One region of the Mesobacillus sp. MER 48 genome, then DNA from elsewhere that is predicted to be linked to it. Evidence: riboswitches for the same ligand, from Rfam matches in the RefSeq annotation. Region 1 holds a riboswitch; each other region holds the start of a gene.

Region 1 (4,390 bases):
CTACAAACATTCACGAGGATTGGTTCTCCTAATGGCAGTGGGAAATTTACTGGCCATCAGCGGCTTATCAGTTTTTGTGTTTACGCAAGATGCGAACGTTATGAAAACAGTGATTCCAAGTTTATTCAGTCTCTTTTTTGCAATCATGTTTATCATTTACATGATTTTATTTTTCGCACTTTTTGGGAGAAGCGTAAAATTAACAACTAAAAAGTTGAGACATTAAGTAATGGGTAACTCATAAATCCTAGATGGGTGGTTGTTTGAATATGAAGAATTGGCAATATACGCTGTATTTATTCATTCTTGGTGTTATTTCCTTCATCACAAAGGAAATCGTAACCTTTGCTATGTTAGGAATAATTTTGGTTTCCCTCAATAATATTCATTTCACCCTGTTAGAAATAAGAGATAATCAAAAGAAAGCTGACTAAAAAGCAGTATTCATTTTAGTTTCGATAAGAGGATGATTTAAATGAATAAAAAGTTAAGAAAGTCTTCAAAAGATAAGTCGATAAGTGGCGTCTGTGGGGGCATTGCTGAGTATTTTGGAGTTTCTTCTTTTTCAGTAAGACTAATTTTCATTTTATTGCCTGGCGCTAATGTACTGCTTTATTTAATTCTGGCTAATACGATGGCTGATAGTCCGCCTTCATTATATTAATCAAGGTGTGTGATGGAGGCATCTTTTATAGAATTAAAGGTGAGTACTTCTATGAATTTTCTGGGTGGAGGTCGTATATGAATGGCTAAAATTCAACCAATGGAAACAAACAGGCTTATCCTGAGGGAACTTAGTGAAGAGGATTATGAAGATATTCATGAATTTAAGTCAGATCAAAAAGTGGTTAAATATTTAACTTGGAGTCCTAATAGCAGAGAACAAACATTACATAGCCTTAAAAAGCAGATTGCTTTTCAAAACGAAGAAAACCGACAAATCTATGTTTTAGCGGTTGTAATAAAAAATACTAAAAAAGTCATCGGTAATGCTTTGTTTATGGTAAGAGATCAAGACTTTATAACAGCGGAAATCGGATATTTTATTAACTCAAACTACTGGAAACAAGGATACGGAATTGAAATTGTTAACGGATTATTATATTTAGGGTTTAATACTATGGATATCCATAGGATATATGCAGTATGTGATGCAGAAAATGCTGGTTCAGTCAATCTTTTAAGGAGAATAGGTTTCCGGCAGGAAGGTCATTTTATTAAAAACTTGAAGGTAAAAGGACAATGGAGAGATCATTTTCTATTTGCTATGTTAAAAGAGGAGTTTAAATAAGTTTCCTCGTTGGGATTGTTTTTAGGTTAAGGTAAGCCTCCAGTGTCTCACAAGACTCCGTAAGGTAGACTTTGTTCAAAGCAGTAAACGTAAACTATGACCAAGAAATGTTTGACAAAGGAAAAAGAAAGGCGTAGCTTATTATATTATTCCCATATAGACCTTTTTGCCGAATCTTTGAGCGGGGGAACCATTTTCTGATAAACATTGTTTATCTTGGGGTGAATCTTAGCATATTAAAGCTAGGAAGGGATACTCTCATTCCCTAATCCGACAGCTAACTCCGCAGGTGCCATAGAGAGAAGGGTTGATGAACGCCATTGGCCATTCTTTAGTTTAGGATGGTCTTTTTTATTTTTAAATAGAAGGGATGTGTAGGAGCAGTGAAAAAGCAATATGCTGTTTTGGGCTTGGGCCGTTTTGGAGGAAGCCTTGTAAAAGAGTTCTATGAATTAGGTGCAGAGGTTTTAGCAATTGACATTGATCAGGATAAAGTTGATCAGTATTCCCAATATGTTACTCATGCCGTACAATTCAACGGTATTGATGAAGAAGGGCTTAAACAAGTCGGGATAAAAAATATTGATCATGTTTTTGTTTCTTTTGGAGGGAATATTGAATCAAGCGTTTTGACATGCCTGATCTTAAAGGAAATGGGTGTACCCAAGGTCTGGGCCAAAGCACATAATGATAATCATGCAAAAGTTCTTGAAAAAGTAGGAGCAGACAGGGTGATCCATCCGGAGCGGGATATGGCTAAAAGGATCGCGAACCATATATTCTCAGATAAGATCATTGATTATATTGAGTTGTCGGAAAAGTACAGCATGGTTGAGATTGTTGCTACGAAAAAAATACATAATAAGACATTAACGGACCTGGATATAAGGGCAAGATATGGATGCAATATTGTAGGCATTCTAAGAGGGCAGGAAATCATTGTTTCCCCTCCTGCAGAAGAGGTCATTTCTATGGGAGATGTACTGATTGTGATGGGCCGCAACTCTGATATTAACCGTTTCGAGAAAGAGGGGGTATAGGTGAAACACCGCGTCATTAACCTGAATCCTTCTCAGCTACTTGTTTTGGTCTTTGCTGTGTTTATCTTCATAGGCACGATTTTGTTGAAATTGCCTTTTGCAACGGAGGACTCAATTACCTGGCTGAATGCTTTGTTCACAGCTACATCAGCTATGACAGTTACAGGTCTGGCTGTCGTTGATACAGAATCAGCCTTTACTCTATTTGGTGAAATAGTGATTGTCTCCCTGATTCAATTGGGAGGACTGGGAATCATGTCTTTTGCAATCCTTATCTATATGGTGTTAGGGAAGAAAATTGGAATCAAACAGCGGATCGTCGTGCAGCAGGCATTAAATCAAACATCTATCGGCGGGGTTATCTTGTTAGTCAGGAATTTGTTCATCTTTTCCTTAACGATTGAAGCAATTGCAATGCTCCTGCTGGCTATCCGCTGGGTGCCCCAATTTGGTTGGGGTAAAGGGCTTTATTATAGTTTTTTTCATTCCATTTCAGCGTTTAACAATGCCGGTTTTGCATTATGGTCCGACAGTTTGATGGGATTCGTGGGGGATCCAATCATCAATATTGTGATTACATTCCTATTTATCATTGGGGGAATCGGATTTACGGTTTTAGCTGACATGTGGAGGAAAAAGCGCTTCCGTAAATTGAGCCTCCACTCCAAGATGATGATCATCGGTACATTCATTATTAACCTCGTGGCAATGTTCATTATTTTTATCCTGGAATACCATAACCCCAATACACTCGGAGGATTGAATTCACTAGGTGATAAATTGTGGGCTTCTTATTTCCAGGCAGTAACACCGCGAACTGCGGGATTTAACTCCCTAGATATATCGGCCTTACAGGAAGATACGATCTTCTTATTTTTAATCCTTATGTTCATAGGTGCAGGAAGTGCATCTACTGGGGGAGGCATAAAACTAACAACGTTTTTGGTCATATTATTTTCGGTCATTACGTTCCTTAAAGGAAAAGAAGAAACCGTGCTCGGAAAAAGGGCAATCAGCCTTACGATTGTTTTGCGTTCATTGGCGATCTCGACAATTGCACTTTTTTTAATTTGTTTGGGGATTTTTATTATGAATATTACGGAAGAAGCTCCATTCATTCAAGTTGTTTTTGAAGTTATTTCGGCATTTGGTACTGTAGGATTATCAATGGGAATAACAGGGTCACTTACCGCAATTGGGAAAGCAGTGATTATATTTGTTATGTTTGCAGGGAAGCTAGGCCCATTGACAATGGCTTTTTCTCTTGCAAATGCAACTGAATCACGAATTAAGTATCCAAGGGAAGATGTACTCACAGGGTGAGGCATTTCCGCTATTACCTTTAATGAAAATAAATGAAAATCGCTTAACAATGACGTTAAGCGATTTTTTAATTTCTATTATCATCAGTGGTTTTTAGTCATAGCTACTGGTCTTCCAAGACTTAAGGATTGGTTGACCATAATCCAGCTGTTTTCACAAGAACTCTTGGATGCAGTTTCAATCCTGCAACAAGAAGGACTGCTAAATCCTCTGGCTGCATGACATTTTCAGGGTTCCCGCTGATCAGATTGCTTTCGACAGCGAGGTCGGTTGCCACAGTACTTGGTGTCAAAGCCGTTACGCGCACATTATGTTTCCTGACTTCAAGCATCAGTGATTCTGTCAGTCCGAGGACTGCGAATTTAGAAGCAGAGTAAGCACTAGTGACTGGCGCTCCTTTTTGGCCAGCAGTGGAGGAGATATTCACAATGTCTCCGGATTTTCTTTCGATCATTTCTGGCAGAACCGCTCTTGTAACGTTATAAACTCCCATCAGGTTTACGCGGACAATCTTTTCCCATTCTTCAGGGGATAAATCCATAAAGCCGCCAAACTTTGCGATTCCTGCATTGTTGACTAGAATATCAATCGCACCCAGGTCTGATTTGATATGCTCCACGGCATGCTGTACCGCTTCAAGATCAGATACATCTGCTGAGGCAGCGGAAATATTAACATCATACTGCTCGAGTTCTTCAGTCAGTTTTTCAAGATTGGACATCGTTAAGCCAATTAA
Region 2 (4,390 bases), on a different contig from region 1:
AGTTCATGCCAGAAGAGATGGTGACGGATGAAAGATTCTATCCATCGGCAGAGCTGACAGAGAAGCTTGAGGTCTATGAAAATCTCGGCCAGTCAAACCTTGCTTTTTACAATGAGTTGTTTTTAGAGTTCAAGATGCATAGGAAATAATGAGGAGCCCTGACTTTTTGTCGGGGCTTTTTTCGAGGGCAAGAAATACATGCAGTTTTTAGGCAGTCCTTTTTCCTGCTAAGTACATTCCTGTCACAAGTGCATAGGATATTCTGAGAAATTGTGAAGGGATTGAGCAAAAATGTACTATGGATATTCAAATCCTTACCCTTATTATGTCAATGGGCAGATGTACTACAATAATGGAAGACAATGCGTAAACTGGGGCCAGGGGAATGGTTATCATTCTTTCCACTATCCTTACAGGGAACTTGTTTTAAAGGATTATGGTCCAAACCCGTATGTAGTGAATATCAATGAAGCATCGATTCAAAACCAGAATTATCGGACAGCCTTGTGGACAGGGAAACATCTTCAGGTCACCTTGATGAGCATCGAGGTTGGCGACGATATCGGTTTGGAAATCCATCCGAAGGTCGATCAATTTTTGCGGATTGAGAAAGGCCAGGGAATTGTCCAAATGGGCAAAAGCAGAGATAACCTGACCTTCCAAACCAATGTCGCCGATGATTCCGCCATCATGATTCCCGCAGGAACATGGCATAACGTGACCAACACAGGCAATACTCCACTCAAGTTATACTCCATTTATGCTCCGCCAAACCATCCATTTGGTACAGTGCATGTGACCCATGCAGATGCAATGGAAAGACCAGTAGCGAGCAATGGAGTTCCAGAGGTTTTTGGAAAGACCCCGGACGAATGGGTAAAACACACCGAGTTTTTAGTGCAAGAAGGACTGGAGGACGTGAAAAGAGGAATCAACGCCACCCACATCCTGCAGGAATTCATTCTAATGGGCGTGCTTGTCGGAAAAGGATACACACCAGAAAAAGCATATGAGACAGTAGAAGAATGGGAACGCACAGGAAAGTCCCAACTTCTTCAGCAGAGCAAGAATATGTAGGTTTGGATGGGACACGAGACGTTCTCGTGTCCCTTAATATTTTACGTGACTTGATCTCCCGATTAAGGATTCAGACAAGTTTGCGGTGTTTTGAGGAAATGTTGTCAGAATAAGCCCGTGATTTAGACAGGTTTGAGGGTGGAAGGGGAAAAGCTGTCAAGAAAAGCGCGTGATTTAGACAGGTTTGAGGGTGGAAGGGGAAAAGCTGTCAAAAAACTCCCGTGATTTAGACAGGTTTGATGCTGAAGGCGGAAAAGCTGTCAAAATAAGCCCGTGATTTAGACAGGTTTGAGGGTGGAAGGGGAAAAGCTGTCAAGAAAAGCGCGTGATTTAGACAGGTTTGATGCTGAAGGCGGAAAAGCTGTCAAGAAAAGCTCGTGATTTAGACAGGTTTGATGGTGAAAGGGGAAAAGCTGTCAAAAAACGCCCGTGATTTAGACAGGTTTGAGGGTGGAAGGGGAAAAGCTGTCAAGAAAAGCGCGTGATTTAGACAGGTTTGGGGTGCTAAGAGGAAAAGCTGTCAAAAAAAGCTCTGGATTTAGACAGGTTTGATGCTGAAGGCGGAAAAGCTGTCAAAAAAAGCGCGTGATTTAGACAGGTTTGAAGGTGGAAGGGTAAAAGCTGTCAAGAAAAGCTCTGGATTTAGACAGGTTTGGGGTGCTAAGAGTAATAGCTGTCAAAAATAGTCCTGGGATTAATCAGGGCTAAGGGTGTTAAGAAAGAAGCTAGAAAAAGTGGAGCAATGAGAAGTACAAAAATGGACAAAACGATTATGAACATAGAAAAAACCACTCTAAAGTGGTTTTTTAATCCCGCATGGCTCCTGCTTCCCGGGAGGTCATCGCTCCCTGGCCTGCCTGTACATCTTTTTGGATTTGCTGTTTTACTTGCTGTGCATCTGTGCCTGCAAATCCGGCAGTTGTAGCATTGCCGCTTTTTGCTTTTTGTTGATTCTGTTGCATATTATGGATTCCTCCTCAGTTATCGTTTTATCAGCATTAGTATTTACTAAAGTAGTATCAATATGTGCTCGTATCTTGCCTAAGTTAGACGGAAGAACTGTCCTATCGCCTCCAATCTGGGCTAAACTGTAAAATGGGCATTGACACCAAAATGATATAGGAGTAATTTATATGTATTCATTTTAATAACAAACCTTTTTGCTGAATCCTATGAGCGGGGGAACCATTTTTGGATAAATTGATTTTATCTTGGGGTGAATTTTAGCGTGTGCAGCTAAAAGGGGATGCTCTCAATCCCTAATCCGACAGCTAACTCCGTAAGCGCGGTTGGGAGAAGGGTCTTATGGCCATTCTTTATTTGGGATGGTTTTTTTGTGGTTTTTTAAGGGATGGGGATTCTATCCCGTATAAGTTGAAAAGTAAAGAAGGGGTATCTTTGGTCAATATTTTGAGAAGGAATCGCTTAAAGCCGGCTCAGATCATTGTTTTGTTTTATGTTTTCGCTGTTTTGATCTCGGCTGCGTTACTTAGCTTGCCAATCGCGTTGAAGCCGGGGGTGAGCTGGACATTCATTGATGTCTTGTTTACAGCAGTGAGTGCGGTGAGTGTAACCGGTCTGGCTGTGGTGTCTACGCCGGATACCTTCAGCACAACCGGCATTTTTATCCTGATGTTCATCCTCCAGTTCGGTGGAATCGGAATCATGACGCTTGGTACATTTTTTTGGCTGGTGCTGCGAAAAAAAATCGGCCTTAAAGACCGGCAGCTAATCATGACGGATCAGAACCAATCCCAAATGTCGGGCCTGGTCAAACTGATGAGGCAGATTTTGATTATCATCCTGTTGATTGAAGCACTGGGAGCGTTGATTTTAGGGACTTATTTTCTAGGGTATTTTCCGACATGGGAGGAAGCGTATCTTCAGGGAGCGTTTGCGGCTGTCAGTGCAACGACCAATGCGGGATTTGATATTACGGGAAGCTCGATGATTCCGTTTGCGAATGATTACTTTGTGCAGACTGTGAACATTATTCTGCTGACCCTGGGTGCGATTGGATTCCCTGTCTTGGTCGAATTAAAGGAATTTTTCCTGAATCGCAAAAAACACAATCGAACCCATTTTTCTTTGTATACCAAGGTGACTTCCTTGACCTTTTTTGCACTGATGTTCTTCGGTGCATTCGCCATCTTGCTGTTTGAGTATAATCACTTTTTTAAAGATTATAATTGGCATGAATCCTTCTTCTTTGCCTGGTTTCAATCGTCATCCACCAGGAATGGCGGCCTTGCTACGATGAATGTCAGTGATTTTTCTGACCCGACATTGCTGCTTCTTTGCTTCTTAATGTTCATCGGGGCTTCGCCAAGCTCGGTGGGCGGGGGAATACGGACGACGACTTTCGCTGTAATATTATTGGTCATTATCAACTTTGCAAAAGGGCATAACTCGATCAAGGTATTTGGCCGTGAATTGCATGAAGAAGATATCCGGAAATCAGTGGTCGTAAGCTTTTTGGCGATCATCCTCTGTTTTGCTGCGGTGGTCATTTTGAATGCAACAGAGAAGTTCTCGATGATGGAAATCATGTTCGAGGTCAGTTCTGCTTTCGGAACAACTGGCTTGTCAATGGGGATAACACCTGATCTGAGTTACGCAGGGAAGGTCGTCATCATTGCCATGATGTTTATCGGAAGAATCGGGATCCTGTCCTTCATTTTCTTGTTTAACCGTGGAAAAGCAGAGCCTAAATGCCATTATCCGAAAGAAAGATTGATTGTGGGGTAAAAGTAAAAAAACGCTGTTAGCCTCAACAGCGTTTTTTTTGATATTATAAAGAAATCTTCATGAATTTGCTGACATCCTTAAATCCCATTTTCTCATATAACTTTATTGCTTTTTCATTGTGTGAATAGACGTTCAGCCTTACATCGCTATATCCGTTTTTACGAAACTCCTTAAACGCTTCTTCCATCAATAATTTGGAATAGCCTTTGCCTCTGTAGGGCGCTTTTACATATAAATCATTGATCCAGCCGATTTCATCCCCCGTTAAGTAATCGAATGCTTTATCAATTTGAACCCAGCCAATAAGTGTGTCGGCATCCATCAAGCAAACAAAATAAGCATTATATTTCGCAGAATGCTCATATGCTTCAATCATTTTTTGCTGATTATCTTCTGAATCGTGATTTGTTGCTTCTTTACGGTTGACTCCAGCATATTCATAGATTTCGTGCAGCTCCATTTCGTCAGCGATTTTAAAGCTCAGCGCCATGCGTTCACCCTCTCAAAATGACTATAGATTTTAGGCTTATTATATACGACAATTGTTCACGAAGTCCTTCTTGGT
Region 3 (4,390 bases), on a different contig from region 1:
TCATACTGGCGAATTCATTCGTGACCTGTTAAAAGCAGCAGATGATCAAGTGGATTTCTCTAAATACGCTAATGAAGATGGCGAAGTTCCAAATGTATTCGTCGTCCATGAAGGTACTGGCGCTGAATACAGCCGTGACCCGGCGCAATTCTGGTCTCATAAGTGGAGCTTGCTAAGTGCGCTTTACTATGGAAAGTATTATGAAACTGGCAAGACTGCACCTCAGTATGAAGGAATCAGCCAGGGCGCATGGATTGACAGAACAGTCAAAGAAGACATGACTTACGATGGCGTAGTCGTTAATAACTACAACATCCAGCCAGGTATCGGCGGTAACGTAGCTGGTTTCGATGCTGCGACTAACACGTATAAAGAAGAATCGAAAACAGGACCATTCCCAGTACAAACTGGTGTTTATGCTCACGAATTTGGACATGCTTTAGGATTGCCTGATTTCTACGACACACTTTACTCATCAGAAGGTGTAGGAAACTATTCCATGATGGCAGGCGGCTCATGGATGCGCTATCCGAATAAAGCTGAGTACGGCGGCAACTCACCAACACACTTCGATCCATTCTCAAAGGTTTTCCTAGGATGGGCTAATCCAATCGAAGTCAAGCCAGGTGAAGTAAGAGAAATAACATTGCCTGCAGCAAACAAAGCTACGGCAGACAATGGAATCGTGAAAATGGAAGTTCCGGGTTCAAATGGTACTGAATACTTCCTGTTTGAAAACATGCAGCAGGATGGTTTTAACAAAGGTATGATCCGTCAGGGTGAAAACGCCCATGGTCTGGTTGCATGGCATGTGGATGAAAATGTCATTAACTTATACCAGACAGCTGGTTTCCGTCCGAATAATGTTGAAAACTGGATGAACAAGCGCTTCCAGTACAACCAGTCACAAACGGCAAGCAATGGTGATGTGGTAACACACTATGGATTATCTGTCCTTCAGGCAGATGGTTTGTATGACCTTGAGAAGAACATGAATCGCGGCGATGCTGGTGACTTCTTCAAGACTGGCAGCAAGATCACTCCTGTTTCTGGAAATGTACACTCTGGTTCTTACTACTTCTGGAAAGGCTTAAGTGATACACCTGCTGATTCTGGAATCCACGTGACGAACATCAAGGAAAACAAAGATGGATCAATCACAGCTAAATTTTTCTATAATGTTAATTCAAGCGTGAAATAAGGCTGAAAAAACCTGAGCAAGGAGTTAATCCCTGCTCAGGTTTTCTTTATGACCGGTACAAAAATATTCAGATGTCCTGGAAGAACTTTTGCACTGAATGGAAGCGGCTCGCCTTCTTCTCCGTCGATGTTGACCACATGAGGTTTGTTGGAGGATACATTCAGATAGGAGGTTCGTATATATTCGACCTCCTTGCTTTCTTCCAATTCACCTCTCAAAAGTGAAGGGATGAGGGTTGCGATTTTTGGGATGGATAACTTTTTTATGATAAAAGTGTGGAATTTACCATCATTCACGTCTGCCTCAGGGGCAAGTGCCTCAAATCCGCCCACAGAATTTGTGAGGGCAGTAAGCAAAAGGAAAGTCTCGCCTTCCCATTTCCCTCCCTCGTGTTCAACATTGATTTTAATAGCTTCGCCATTCAGGAAGGATTTTGTACCTTCCATAAAATAAGCCAGTGGGCCAAGTTTGGTTTTTTGCTCGGCGCTTACGTTGTAAGATGCTTCTGCGATCGCCCCAACTGCAAGAACATTGGCAAAATAAGACTCATTGACCTTTCCGACATCAACAGGACGAAGATATTGCTCTTCTAAAATAGAGATGGCCTCATAAGGTTCCAGCGGAATATTGAGTGCCCTGGCAAAATCATTGACTGTCCCAAGCGGTATTATGCCGAGAGCGGGCCGGTGTGCCTGTTCGGCCAGTCCATTGATGGCCTCATTGATGGTTCCGTCACCGCCCATAGCGATGACCGCATCATATAAAGCAACGCATGCTTCGGTGGCAAATGCAGCGGCATCTCCCTCTTTTTCCGTTCTTCTGATCTCTATGTCCTCATAATTGTTTCGCAATGTTTCTTCAATTTTTTCTGCATAATCATTCGCTTTTTCTTTACCTGAAGAAGGATTCACTATAACCATCGCTTTCATCCGCAACAACCTCCAAACTGTTTTGACAATCTTATTATTTACCTTTAATTCCCCGGCTATAAACCGCGTACAGGTGTGGAGAAAGGTGTTAATGAGTTAACGGAAGTGTAAAACAAAGAAAAACAGCGATTCAGTGAGAAAGTCCTTGATTTCATGTCATTATTGGGAAGAAATGAATAAAATAAGTCATTTTTGCGTTCCTTTTCATGTTTACAACCGAAATCCGGAGGAGTATGATTACAACAGTTTCAGATTTCTGGAACAAAAAACTGAATGAGTTTCATATTTCTAAATCGCTGAATCCGGCAGGAGCGGGGGAACCAATATTGTGGATGCGTCCACTTGGGGTGAAGCCTTTTCAAAAGGCAGGGCTATTCTGAGTCCTAATCCGACAGCTAACTTCGCAAGCGTTACAGAAGAGGAAGATGAAGCTTGTGTGACGACTATTCAAAAGTCCACAAGGCTGAAATCTTTTAGCCTCTGGGGGCTTTTTTGTTTTGCGTGATTTTAGATATGCTTATATCTTGATCCAGTTAAACATAACTCCCTGCCAGGAAATATTAGACGCGTAATTCCTCATACTAAGGAAAGAAGGAAAACACCATGCGTAGGAGATTGTTTATTGAGCTGGACCCTCCAAAGATACTCGTCTTAGGTTTTGGGACGATTATCCTGCTGGGGGCATTGCTGCTGTCACTGCCCTCTGCTACAACTGATGGCAAGGGGCTTCCGCTGCTTGATGCATTTTTCACTGCAACATCGGCTACATGTGTGACAGGGCTGGTTGTCGTGGATACCGGTGACACCTTTACTGCCTTTGGAGAAGTGGTCATCCTGTCGATGATCCAGGTCGGCGGTTTAGGATTTATGAGCTTTGCTACATTGCTCGCATTCATCTTGGGAAAAAGAATTTCATTAAAAGAAAGATTGATTATCCAGGAGTCTTTCAACAACGAGAACGTTGAAGGAGTCGTAAGGCTTGTAAAAAGAATCCTGATTTTCACAGCAACTGCCGAGATTGTCGGCGGAATCCTGTTATCATTCAGGTTTTCGCAGGATATGGCTGCGGGAAAAGCTATTTATTTCGGCTTCTTCCACGCAGTGTCAAACTTTAATAATGCCGGATTTGACTTGATGGGAGGTTTCAGGGGCCTTACTGCCTATGCTGAAGACCCGATCGTCAATCTTACGGTGACGTCACTGATCAGCCTGGGAGGCATCGGGTTCATTGTAATGAATGAACTATTCGAGTATCGAAGCACTCGCCGCTTGTCCCTGCATTCGAAAATGGCACTATCTGTTTCAAGTATTCTGGTAGTTGGCGGGGCTCTCCTGATTTTTATCCTGGAGTATAATAACCCTGCTACCCTGAGGCCTTTATCAGCGGCTGGTAAAATTTTCGGGGCATTTTATCAGGCTGTCACTCCAAGGACTGCGGGTTCAAATACCTTAAGCATTCCTGATTTAAAACAATCAACCTTGTTTTTGATCATCTTCCTGATGTTTATCGGCGCTTCTCCCGGATCAACGGGAGGGGGGATCAAGACTACCACATTTGCCGTCTTGATCGGTGCTGTCAAATCGCAAATCCGCGGCAGGGAAGATGTGACCTTCTTTGGAAGGAGGATGGATTTCTCCATCGTTTCCAAGTCTTTGACGGTGACCATTATTGCTATTTTCTTAGTGATATCCATGACGATGGTGTTAACTATCACAGAACCGGGAAAAGATTTTCTTATGATCTTTTTTGAAGTGGTGTCAGCCTTTTCGACTGTAGGACTTTCAATGGGCTTGACCCCTGAGCTGTCCTCATTCGGGAAAATTTTAATACTTATTACGATGTTTGCGGGCCGGGTTGGTCCATTGACACTTGCTTATGCAGTGGCCAAAAAAAGAAAAGAGGATCACTATCGATATCCAGCTGGAAAAGTGATGATTGGGTAGGAGGAGTATATTATGGCAAAGCAATACGCAGTAATCGGGATGGGGCGTTTTGGGTCCAGTGTAGCGACAACACTGTATTATGAAGGAAATGAAGTGCTGGCGATTGATAAGAGCGAGCAGCATATTGAGGAATATAAAGAGTTTGTTACACATGCGGTAATCGGAGACTCAACTGATGAGCAAACCTTGAAGGCTGTGGGGATCAGGAACTTCGAGACGGTCATCGTGGCAATTGGCGATGATATCCAGGCAAGTATCCTTACCGTTCTGATTTTAAAAGAAATGGGCGTTTCCAATGTCGTGGCCAAAGCGCTCA
Region 4 (4,390 bases), on a different contig from region 1:
GAAGTAATCACCTGTATGGTTAAACTCTGAATAATGATGAGTAACGCAAATCGGACTGCCCTCTCCTTTAACAAAAACCTCAAAGTATCCACGTGCGGTATTAATTATTCTCGTTTCCCAATAGGACATTATTGAATCTCCTTACTTTCCTAGTTATCTTTACATTGATCGTCCTGGAACAAACATTTCATTGCTTTTAAATACTTTCTATAAAACATTCAATAATCCCTCTTAGTATCCAACTATATGGAAGAGATTTGTTTGTTAAATCACTATATCAATGATTCTAAATTACTGGTTGAGGATGTTAATCAAGGCCGATAAGCTGTCAAGAAAGCATCGGTATTTTGACAGGTCCGAGGGTTGAAGCCGAAAAGTTGTCAAGATAGCATCATTATTTTGACAGGTTCGGGGCTAGAAGCCGAAAGGTTGTCAAGATAACATCGGTATTTTGACAGGTCCGAGGACAGAAGCCGATAAGCTGTCAAGAAAGCATCGTTTTTTGGACAGGTCCGAGGGCAGAAGCCGAAAAGTTGTCAAGAAAGCATCGGTATTTTGACAGGTTCGGGGGTTGAAGCCGATAAGCTGTCAAGAAAGCATCGTTTTTTTGACAGGTTCTGGAGTTGAAGCCGATAAGCTGTCAAGAAAGCATCGTTTTTTAGACAGGTCCGAGGGCAGAAGCCGAAAAGTTGTCAAGAATACATCGGTATTTTGACAGGTTCGGGGGTTGAAGCCGAAAAGTTGTCAAGAATACATCGGTATTTTGACAGGTTCGGGGGTTGAAGCCGAAAAGTTGTCAAGAATACATAGTTATTTTGACAGGTTCTGGGGCAGAAGCTGATAAGCTGTCAAGATAGCATCGGTATTTTGACAGGTTCGGGGGTTGAAGCCAAAAAGCTATCAATCATCCAGGATGATGCGGGTAGTTAGTGGCTAGTTCTTGACTCAAAACATCGTTCAGAAACCATGTTGCCATATCTGCTGCTATTTCCCACGCTAAAACCTAGCAAGCCTTTTCCTTATAATAAAAAAACAAGCGAATTATGAAAAATTCGCTTGCAAATAAATCCGTATCCTAAGTTTTGAACCGGGCCACTAACAATCTTCACCGGCTCCTTTTTTTACGCTTTTGTAGTTTCTCTTTTTCCTTCCGTCTCTGCTACAATCACGGCACAGGCAGCATCACCTGTGATGTTTACAGCCGTGCGAGTCATGTCTAGCAAACGGTCAATTCCGATAATCAGGGCGATCCCTTCCACTGGCAGGTTAACGGATTGGAGGACCATCGCCAGCATGATCAGCCCCACTCCCGGAACACCCGCGGTTCCTATGCTGGCCAGAACAGCTGTCAGGACAACCGTGATCAGTTGGGTGAAGGTCAGATCCACGTTGAATACCTGTGCGATAAAAATTGTCGCTACCCCTTGCATGATGGCGGTACCATCCATGTTGATTGTCGCACCGAGCGGTTGAACGAAACTGCTGATTGACTCAGGGACTTTTAGATTTTTCTGTGCGGTGCTCATGGAAATCGGCAGGGTAGCATTGCTGCTCGAAGTACTGAAAGCAACGCCCATCGCTGGGGCAAACCCTTTAAAGAACCAAATCGGACTTTTCTTTGCCAACAGTGCCACCGAAGATCCGTAAACGAAAATGGAATGAATCAGAAGTGCCAGCAGGACAACAGACATGTAAAGGCCCATGGCTTTGATGGCATCGAGTCCCTGGCTGCCCACTGCTGAAACAATCAGCCCGAATGTACCATATGGTGCAAACTTCATCACCAGGTTGACTAAGTACATTAACAGGTCATTCCCCTGTTCAACGAGGTTCAGTATCCCTTTCGTTTTGTTGCCAAGCATGGTCAGGGCGAAGCCGACAAAGACGGAGAAGGTGATGATTTGGAGCATGTTTCCTTCTGCAAAGGCTTGGATAGGATTTTTAGGGATAATATTTAACAGCGTATCAGAAACCGGCGGAGCTTCTTTTGACTGGAACTCCGCATTGGCGGTGTCAAAAGTACCGACATTACCAGGCTGGAAAACATAGCTCAGAGAGATGCCGATGATGAGAGCCATAGTCGTAGTCATAAGGAAATAGGAAATGGTTTTAAGGCCGATCCTGCCAAGCTTCTTCGGATCGCCAAGTCCCGCGGTTCCAAGTGTAATCGAAAAGAAGACAATTGGCACTACGAGCATATTGATAAGGTTTAAAAAGATTTTCCCCAGCGGTGTGAACACAAACTGATCGAGCTGCGGAAAAATGCCGGGTGCAAACAGATTGATCAGCAGCCCAGTGATTCCGCCGGCTATAAGGGCTATGATAATTTTGGTAGACAGTTTCATAAAGGTAACCTCCAAGTTGTGAATATTTTCCTGAAAAAGGCAATAAAAATACACAGAGGCAAAAACCACTGTGCATGAATGCAGTGTTTTCCTCTCAACACGCCTACGAGGTTAGCTGTCGGGTTCGGGTTTTGAGAGTACCCTACCTGTTAAGGATTCACCCCAATTACTAAAAAAAGTAACAATTGGTTCCCCCGCTCAAAGGATTAAGCGATTATGTATTATTTTTTTAATATAATATCAGGTTTATCCGATTTTGGGAACAAAAAAAATTTTCCTGATTCATCCCGTTGGCAATCTTCCCCCCTTGGAACCGACTAAATAACTAATTGATCCTATGGCCTTTTAACTAATTTTATTGTTTGCAATTTTGACCAAAATCCCTATAAAACCTAAATCTAAAACGTATGACGAAATCTGATAGTCACGATATATCAGTTTTTTTCACAACAAAAATGCCGGGTGAATTCCCTCCGTTTACAACTCCATTGTAATTATCTTCTTTTCCCCATTTTTCTAAAATGTTACTTCTTCCTGCCAATATAAAGTAAGTGTGTTGAAACCCCAAGAATACTAGGGTCAGTAGCTTTTTCTTTTATTAAATCAATAATTTTTCTTACTTCTTGATCACCTTTATCTCTCCAATAACTCCAACTATCATTGTTAAGTATCGCTCCTGGATTCGAACCTATTAAATCCAATGTTTCAAATCCTTGTGATTCCATAAAAGGATTGATGTCTGCAATATTAAAATAATACGCCCCTGTAAAACGTCCCTCATCAGCGTGGTTAAAGCAACCTGTTTGAGAAAACCGATTAATGGTATCCATATTATCATTCGGCTTCCAATTCATCGGATTTATCAGCGATGTAAGTATGTGCCTAATTCTGGGCATAAAAGCAACGAAAACTAGTCCGCCTTTTTTGGTTACTCTATTTAACTCTTCGACAGCCTGGATACGTTCATCTTCTTTTTGTAAATGATACATAGGACCAAGCATTAACGATGCGTCGAATTGTTCATCTTTAATCATATTAAGCTCTCTGGCATCCGCTGCATAAAACCCTTCGAATTGCCCTTCTAATTTCAATTCCTTAGCTTTATCTTTTGCGATTTCAACTAATCGTGGGGTTAAATCCGTGAGTGTTACCTTATAACCTTCTTTTGCAAGTTCCATTGAATACTTCCCGGGTCCAGCACCATTATCAAGGACGTAACCATTTTGGGGCATATGTTTTTTTATAAAATGCCAATTCACTTGGAATTCAATTGGTTCACGCTCTAATCTTCCCCACTCATCAAATTGATTGTAATAGTTAATGATTTTATTCATTATTTCACCCATATTCCACTTTTTATCTAATGAAAAGCCTTCATATCCTTTTAAGCTAAACTCCCTCGTTATTCAATAAGACCTTCATAAGAGTGCTTTAATCCTTCTTGCAAGTTTATTTCCCTTTAAAATCCTGCAGATCTTTTAAAAGACCAGAATTACATCCATGATTAACCGAGCGTCACAAATAAGGGAGATAATAAACCCAATATAACGAAATGCTTAATCGTAATCATCCATCCAATACAACACATCTGGTACTGGGGTAAATTATATCTCCATAGAAAAGTGTTCTTTGTCTATCCATCGTTATAATTCATCTTTTCATAAACTTTACTAAACTGTATTATTCTTCCTGATAAAGAATAATCCTTCTTTAAATTAACCTACTTCCTTAATTTAATAAAAGAATTCAATAAAAAGCGGCCGCTCAGGCTACAGGTTTCCCACCTGAAATGCACTAAGAGAGACCGAGAATACCCAGTTATAATGAAGCTTTTTCAGCATTCCTTTTCGTCATCACTCCTTGCATTTTCCTGGCTGAAAAGTTTTTATTAACTGCTTTACATGTGTCTTCCTCGTTGAACCTGAAAAAGGGAGGAGCCTATGATCAGGCGCTTCCCTGTGAACATTCCTACTCTTCCCCTTTAATGAGCTTTTCCCGATCCACAAACATCGGAGGCTGCTCGAGCCAGCCTCTTTCAATAATCA

Evidence for each region. A riboswitch is a leader RNA that binds a small molecule or an ion and turns the genes downstream of it on or off. The one in region 1 is predicted to bind cyclic di-AMP.
Region 2: linked by a shared signal. The riboswitch ahead of M3593_RS22855 (TrkH family potassium uptake protein) and the one ahead of M3593_RS10470 (potassium channel family protein) in region 1 are both predicted to bind cyclic di-AMP.
Region 3: linked by a shared signal. The riboswitch ahead of M3593_RS18465 (TrkH family potassium uptake protein) and the one ahead of M3593_RS10470 (potassium channel family protein) in region 1 are both predicted to bind cyclic di-AMP.
Region 4: linked by a shared signal. The riboswitch ahead of M3593_RS22955 (dicarboxylate/amino acid:cation symporter) and the one ahead of M3593_RS10470 (potassium channel family protein) in region 1 are both predicted to bind cyclic di-AMP.

The regions. Positions count from the first base shown of each region.
Region 1 is NZ_JAMAUR010000002.1:824,442-828,831, forward strand. It holds gene M3593_RS10460 (PspC domain-containing protein) at 476-664, shown strand; gene M3593_RS10465 (GNAT family N-acetyltransferase) at 746-1,291, shown strand; cyclic di-AMP (ydaO/yuaA leader) riboswitch at 1,449-1,598, shown strand; gene M3593_RS10470 (potassium channel family protein) at 1,675-2,331, shown strand; gene M3593_RS10475 (TrkH family potassium uptake protein) at 2,332-3,654, shown strand; gene M3593_RS10480 (3-ketoacyl-ACP reductase) at 3,776-4,390, opposite strand, start outside.
Region 2 is NZ_JAMAUR010000014.1:15,726-20,115, forward strand. It holds gene M3593_RS22840 (ABC transporter substrate-binding protein) at 1-149, shown strand, start outside; gene M3593_RS22845 (cupin domain-containing protein) at 292-1,077, shown strand; gene M3593_RS22850 (hypothetical protein) at 1,884-2,039, opposite strand; cyclic di-AMP (ydaO/yuaA leader) riboswitch at 2,229-2,378, shown strand; gene M3593_RS22855 (TrkH family potassium uptake protein) at 2,476-3,825, shown strand; gene M3593_RS22860 (GNAT family N-acetyltransferase) at 3,869-4,315, opposite strand.
Region 3 is NZ_JAMAUR010000006.1:59,018-63,407, forward strand. It holds gene M3593_RS18455 (M6 family metalloprotease domain-containing protein) at 1-1,201, shown strand, start outside; gene M3593_RS18460 (diacylglycerol/lipid kinase family protein) at 1,237-2,130, opposite strand; cyclic di-AMP (ydaO/yuaA leader) riboswitch at 2,415-2,556, shown strand; gene M3593_RS18465 (TrkH family potassium uptake protein) at 2,734-4,074, shown strand; gene M3593_RS18470 (potassium channel family protein) at 4,087-4,390, shown strand, end outside.
Region 4 is NZ_JAMAUR010000014.1:37,993-42,382, reverse strand. It holds gene M3593_RS22960 (alpha/beta fold hydrolase) at 1-129, opposite strand, end outside; gene M3593_RS22955 (dicarboxylate/amino acid:cation symporter) at 1,122-2,345, opposite strand; cyclic di-AMP (ydaO/yuaA leader) riboswitch at 2,432-2,568, opposite strand; gene M3593_RS22950 (class I SAM-dependent methyltransferase) at 2,870-3,679, opposite strand; gene M3593_RS22945 (DUF3231 family protein) at 4,314-4,390, opposite strand, start outside.